One region of the Streptomyces sp. P9-A2 genome, then DNA from elsewhere that is predicted to be linked to it. Evidence: riboswitches for the same ligand, from Rfam matches in the RefSeq annotation. Region 1 holds a riboswitch; each other region holds the start of a gene.
The links. Region 1 has a riboswitch for cyclic di-AMP ahead of V4Y04_RS14730 (transglycosylase family protein). Riboswitches for the same ligand answer to the same signal wherever they lie in the genome.

Region 1 (2,193 bases):
GAACCGAGAGTAAATTGTTTCCGAACGGAACAAAGGCGGTATCGGAAAACCGGGAGACGGAAAACCGCGAGACGGGGGCGGGAGGCCGGGAAACGGGGGCGGGAGCGGGAGGCCGGGAGACGGGCGGGAGGCCGGGAGACGGGAGGCCGGGTCCGGCACCGCGTACGGACCGGATCCGGCCTCGAACACGGAGAAGCCCCGCTCCGGCGCGTATGGGGGATACGCGCCGGAGCGGGGCAAGGACCCCGTGGGGGAGGAGCCGGACGTGCGGCCGCGCCTTACTTCAGGTGCAGCTGCTGACCCGGGTAGATGAGGTCGGCGTCCTCGACGATGTCGTCGTTCAGCTTGAACAGCTTGTCCCAGCCGCCCTTGACGTCGTGCTCCGAGGCGATCGAGCTGAGGGTGTCGCCCTTGGCGACCTTGTACTCGCCGTCGCCCTTCTCGACCTTCTCGCCGGTCGGGGTGGTGACGGTCTTCTTGGCGGCCGGACGCTCGTCGGAGCGGGAGGCCTTCTGCTCGGCGGAACGCTCGGGAGCGGCCTCGGTGCTCCGCTCCTGGGACTCCCGCTTCGGAGCCTCCTGCTTCGGGGCCTCCTGCGAGGAGCCGCTGTTCTGGCCGCCGGAGCTCTGGTTGCCCGAGCCCTGGTTGCCCGAGCCCTCGGCGGAACCGCCACCGCCGTGGGCGGCGTTGGACAGGCCCTTGCCGCAGACCGGCCAGGCACCCTTGCCCTGGCCCGCGAGGACCTTCTCGGCGATCTCGATCTGCTGGGCCTTGCTGGCCTGGTCGGCGGTGCCGGCGTACGTCGTGCCGCCGTAGCCGGCCCAGGTGGAGGCGGAGAACTGCAGACCGCCGTAGTAACCGTTGCCGGTGTTGATCGACCAGTTGCCGCCGGACTCGCACTGGGCGACCGAGTTCCACTCGGAGGCGGTTGCGGCGGAAGCATTGCCGGCCGCCATCAGCGGGGCGGCGACGGCGGCACCGGTGACGCCGGCGATGGCGATGACACGGGTGGCCTTGGACGGACGACGGTGCTTGCCCTTGCCGGAAAACAGCATGGTTGGATCCCCTCACCGACGCCTACGAGGTGAGCTGTCGGGTTCGGGCCGGTTGAGTTGCCCGGCCGCGTCCCTCCCGGGACGCGACTTCACCCCAAGCCGCATCCGGCTTTCTCCACCGGATCCGGCGCCTACCTTGGGTCCCCCGCTCCTGCCTACGGCGCATGACGCGACGGCTGTTCCCGTACCGCCACTGGCAGGATTCGGCGTGGTGGCGGCCGGGGCCCGCGATGGCGAGCGGTCACGACCGTAGACACGGGATCGGCAGATTATCAAAGACGATCAGGGCTTCTGAGACCTATCTCTCATCGCCTTTAAACCGGACATTCATCGCGAAACGTGACCCTCAACTGGCTTTGCCGGCGCGCTTTTTCGCGCGCCGACCCACCTGCCGCCCCGTCACCGCGCGACCGGCGCACGCCCGCCGCCCGCCGCCCGGTCGGGAGAGACTCCCGCGCCCGACTGCCGACCGAATGTCAGCCGTTGCCCGATCAGGACCCGAACCCGAGCGCCTGACTGGGAAGGATGAGGTTCGGGACGGCCGCGCCCACGACCTCGCCCTCTCCGTCGAAGGCGAGGAAGTCGGAGGCGGCCGAGGAGTCGCTCCCGGAGTTCGCGCCGGAGCCGCTCGACGGGGACGAGCCGTCAAGACCGCGTGAGAAACCGAGGCCGCCACGCGAGGCGTGCCGGCCGGAGGATCCGGCCTCACGGTCCTTACGCGCCTCCTCCTCGGCGCTGGCGCCGCGGTGACGGCCGCTGCCGGAACTCTCGCCGTCGGCCGATCCCGAAGCGCCGCCCTTTTGTCCCGACTTGCCCGATTCCTTACCCTTGCCCGAGGCCGAGGGAGACGAGGAGGCGGAGGCGGAAGAAGAAGCGTCGGGTTCGGCCGATCCGTCCGCGCCCTCCCCCTTCTCCTTGCCGTCCGCGGTGTCCTTCGCGTCCGACGAGGAGTCGGAGGACTGGGACGGCGACGGAGTGTCGGACCCTTCGGGACCGTACTTGTCCGACGAGTCGTCCTGCGTACCGGTGCCGACGTCGAGCACGGGCGAGTCCTGACCCAGGCCCCCCAGCAGCCCGCAGGCCCTCCACGCGTCGACACCCTGGTCGGCGAGGATCTTCTCGGCCACCGCTATCTGCT
Region 2 (2,193 bases), 4.1 Mb from region 1:
CCTTCGGCGCGTCAGGCAGGTCGCCTCGGGGGTCAGCCTATGGAGACGCCCTTGCCGCGGAGGTAGGAGACCGGGTCCAGGTCCGAGCCGTAGTCCGGCGTGGCGCGGATCTCGAAGTGCAGGTGCGGGCCGGTCGAGTTGCCGGTGGAGCCCGAGAGGCCGACCTGCTGGCCGCCGCTCACGGCCTGGCCGGCCGAGACGGACAGCGAGGACAGGTGGGCGTACTGGGCGTAGTGGCCGTCGTTCAGCTTGACGACGACCTGGTTGCCGTACGAGCCGGCCCAGCCGGCGGAGACGACGGTGCCCGCGCCCACGGCCTTCAGGGAGGTGCCGGTCGGAACGGCGAAGTCGACACCGGTGTGGTAGCCGCTGGACCACATGCTGCCGGCCACCTTGTAGGCGGTGCCGAGGCCGCCGCCGGGCACCGGCGAGCTGTAGCCGGAGGCGGTCGCGGCCTGGGTCGCGGTCGTCGAGCCGGAGGAGGACTTCGGCGCGGACTGCTCGGAGGCCTCGCCGGCCGTCGACGGCTTCGACTGCTTCGACGCGGAGGACGGAGCCGAGGGAGCGGCCGGAGCGGACGAGGAGGGCGCCTCGGAAGAGGAGGACTTCTTCGGCGCGCCGGTCGCGGCGGCCTTGCCGTCGACCGAGAGCTTCAGACCGGGGTGGATGAGCGACGGGTCGTCGCCCACGGTCTCGCGGTTGTCCGAGTAGAGCTGCTTCCAGCCGCCGTCGACGTTCTCGGACTCGGCGATCTTCGCCAGGTAGTCGCCGCCCTTCACGATGTACGTGCGGGTGTCGCCGTTCCTGTCGCCGTCGGCCTTCACGCCGTCAGACGTCTTGCCGGCGACGGAATACGACTGGACGGCCTTTTCCGGGGCGGCCTGCGGAGTGGCGGCGTTCGCTCCGGTGGCACCGAGAAGCGGCATGGCGAGTGCGGCGCCACCGGTTCCGGCGACGGCGATGGAACGGGTGAGACGCGAAACGCTGGGACGACGGTGCTTACCCTTTGCGGGCATGACGAATTCCTCTCCGGCGCCTACGAGGTGAGCTGTCGGGTGCGGGCTGGAGATGCCCGGCCGCGTCGGAAACGCGACTTGACCCCAAGCCGTTCCGGAGACCGGAACAGGCAGTCGTACCTGTGGGTCCCCCGCTCCTGCCATACGCGGATCAGAGTGTGAAGGCTCCGGACAGCGGCAGGATTAGGCGTCCGTCCGGATCGATGGCGAACGTAGGCGACCGAGACGCAAAGGGACAAGCACGATCTTCCGAGCGAAGGCGTTGTTTCGTGATCCATTGACCTGAAACCCGTCACTCAGAGTCGCCCAGGATTTTCGACACCCCCCGAATTCCCTTGCGCGATAATGGAATTACGTGAGCATGGCGACAACACATCGTCACCTCTATGACGATGCTCACCACCCCATCACCATCTCCCCTCCTATCGGGGCGCATTATGGCGAAACTCCCCAAACGGACAGAACGTCCCAATAGGGAAAATATCGATGGTCCGGCCGGCGGGCCGCGGGTCCGGCACGGATCCGTCCACGCCGTCGACTCCACCGGTGCGGTCCCGTCTCCACTCCGACGGCCCCGTCACCAACTCATTGCCCCTGCCAGGCATGTCGTATCGTCGGGTGACACCCGCCGACGCCGCCGCGCCGGCGGCGCAGAGTGGGAGAGGGGCCCCCGTGACGCAGCAGATCCCGTCGACCGAACCCGAGCTCACCGGGGTGCGCAATTTCCGTGATGTGGGAGGCCTGCCGACCGTCGACGGCCGCCGGGTGCGGCACGGGGTACTGTTCCGCAGCGGCCATCTCGCGCACGCCACCGAGGAGGACGCCGCCTTCCTGTCCTCCCTGGGACTGCACACCGTCTTCGACTTCCGCAACGCGGCCGACCACAAGCTGGACGGGCAGGACATCGAACTGCCCGGCGTGCGCAATGTGAATCTGCCGCTGAGCGACCCGGCCGACGGCGCCGAGTTCTGGAGGATGGTCCGTGACGGGGACCTGGACCAGCTCCGCTCCGTCCTCGCCGGCGACAAGGGGGCGGAGCGGATGATCGCCTCGTACCGCGTGACGGTGAGGCAACGCACCGCCGAGCACTCCCGGGTACTGCTCTCGCTCGCCGAGGAGTGTGTGCCCGCGCTGATGCACTGCGCGGCGGGCAAGGACCGCGCGGGTCTGTCGGTGG
Region 3 (2,193 bases), 2.3 Mb from region 1:
CGGAACAGGTCCGGTCGGACGTCGAACGGGACACCGTCCTCGACGCGCGGGCGGCAGTGGAGTACGGCCTCGCCGACCGGATCCTGGCCGACCGCGAGAGCCCGCGCCCCACTCCCGGCGCGAGGTGAACCACCGATGCTGCCCCCCGAACTGCCGCCGCTGCCCGCGCTGACCCGCGCCGAGGCCGAGTTGATCGACTGTTATCTCGAGGCCGTCGACCTGCTCGGCCGGATCAACCCGGCCCGCGACGGCGACACCTATCGTGGGCTGCGCGCCGCACAGGCGCTGGTCGGTAAGGCCGTCGCACTGCGCGACGCGCTGACCCTGATGCACCGGCGCGGCGAGACCGAACTGCACGCCGCCACACTGACCCGGGCCCTGCGGGTGCTGGACGGCGACCGGCGCACGGCCCGGGTCACGCTGCCGCCGGGCTCCGACAGCTGACGCCTGTACCGGTCCGGCCGGGGACGGCGTCGGCGGCACGTCCGCACCGGAGTTGAAACGGACCAAAGGGGGTACCGCCAACCGGTGTATATGTCGACTCCTTTTCGGGCCGTCACAGTTGCGCACCACGCGTGGCCACTTACCGGAACAGGTCATTCCGATGCTGGTCCGGGACTCCTCGGCACTCCGGACGGCAGCCCGGACATGAGGCTGTCCACTCGAACGGATGAGTGGTGAGTAACAACACAAACCCCCGGTTCCATTGGGATTTCGGGCCGACGGTTGCCAAGATCGCTCACTGACGACAAGACCCCGCCGCCGCGGCGGGGCGATCCGGGCGGACGCCGAATCCTGCCGCCGCCCGGATGACCGGTCGACAGGAGTGGATCGGCAGGAGTGGAGGACCCGAGCAATACGGGCCGCCGGAACGGGAGTTCGATTCCCGCGCCGAGCAGCTCTTGGGGTGAAGCCGCACTCGTGCGGCCGGGCAACTTCGCCAGCCCGAATCCGACAGGTCATCCTTCACAGGCGGCTGACGAAGGGTTGCGCATGACCGCGCTCAATCGCGTCCCGTCTCTCATGGCCAGGGCCGGTACGGCCTCGGCCCTCACCCTCGCCGCCGTGGGCGGCTCGATCGTCCTCCCCGGCACCGCCTCGGAGGCGGCGGCCGCGACTCCGGCCGCCAAGGCCCTCAAGATCGCAGCGTCCAAGAAGGGCGCGCCCTACCGGTGGGGCGCCACCGGACCGAGCCGCTTCGACTGCTCCGGACTCACCCTCTACTCGTTCAAGAAGGCGGGCAAGCAGCTGCCCCGCACTGCGTCCCAGCAGTACAACAAGACCCGCCACATCTCCGCCTCGAACCGCAAGGCGGGGGACCTGGTCTTCTTCCACTCGGGCCAGAACGTGTACCACGTGGGCATCTACGCGGGCCAGGGCAAACTCTGGCACGCGCCCAAGACCGGGGACGTGGTACGCCTGCAGAAGATCTGGACCCGCAGCGTCTGGTACGGCCGGGTGAAGTGATCCGCGTGGGCGGCGGCACCCCTCTGCCGCCGCCCCGCCCAACGCGCCGAACGACGCCCGGGCAACACACCGGTGCGGCGGCTCGAGGATCTGCGTATCGCCCGAACGGGTGAGCAGGTCCTCTTTTCGCTTCTTCCACCTCCGCCCGCCCCTCTTCCCGCCCTCGCCCCGTTCCTGTCGCGACCCCCTACGGTTCCTGCTGTCCTGCCACTTCGACCGCCGTGGCCGGCTCGGCGGGAACGGCCCACGGGAGGACGACGGAGACGGTCTTCCCGCCCTCCCTGGTGGGGCGGACCCTCATCCTGCCGCCGCACTCCACGGCCAGCCAGCGGATGATGACCAGCCCTCGGCCGTTGTCCTGCTGGACCGCGGCGGGGAGCCGCTTGGGGAACCTCGGGTGGCTGTCGGTGACCCCGATGCACAGCTGGTCGTGCCGGTCGAGGACGAGGTCCACGGTGAACGTGGGTGACTGCCCCAGGGTGTGCTGCACGGCGTTGGTCGCGAGTTCGGACACGATCAGCCGGATGGTGTCGGACACTTCCGTGTCCTCCGGCATGCCCCACTCCGCCAGCGTGCCCACCACATGGGCGCGGGCCGCGGAGACCGAGGCGGGATCGCTCGGCAGAGTGATGGATGCTTCCAGATGGTCTGCCATGGCGATGTCGTCCCTTTCCACGGGACCGCAGTCCGACACGGAGCGGCTGATTCGAGTACGGTCCCGCACTG

Region 2: another riboswitch for cyclic di-AMP. It lies ahead of V4Y04_RS33380 (M23 family metallopeptidase); the one in region 1 lies ahead of V4Y04_RS14730 (transglycosylase family protein).
Region 3: another riboswitch for cyclic di-AMP. It lies ahead of V4Y04_RS04390 (C40 family peptidase); the one in region 1 lies ahead of V4Y04_RS14730 (transglycosylase family protein).

What each region holds. Positions count from the first base shown of each region.
Region 1 is NZ_JAZIFX010000001.1:3,278,505-3,280,697, forward strand. Features, by position in the region: gene V4Y04_RS14730 (transglycosylase family protein) at 279-1,055, opposite strand; cyclic di-AMP (ydaO/yuaA leader) riboswitch at 1,060-1,228, opposite strand; gene V4Y04_RS14735 (transglycosylase family protein) at 1,547-2,193, opposite strand, start outside.
Region 2 is NZ_JAZIFX010000001.1:7,396,626-7,398,818, reverse strand. Features, by position in the region: gene V4Y04_RS33380 (M23 family metallopeptidase) at 33-1,016, opposite strand; cyclic di-AMP (ydaO/yuaA leader) riboswitch at 1,019-1,183, opposite strand; gene V4Y04_RS33375 (tyrosine-protein phosphatase) at 1,689-2,193, shown strand, end outside.
Region 3 is NZ_JAZIFX010000001.1:977,911-980,103, forward strand. Features, by position in the region: gene V4Y04_RS04380 (ATP-dependent Clp protease proteolytic subunit) at 1-128, shown strand, start outside; gene V4Y04_RS04385 (hypothetical protein) at 136-444, shown strand; cyclic di-AMP (ydaO/yuaA leader) riboswitch at 777-990, shown strand; gene V4Y04_RS04390 (C40 family peptidase) at 994-1,467, shown strand; gene V4Y04_RS04395 (ATP-binding protein) at 1,655-2,122, opposite strand.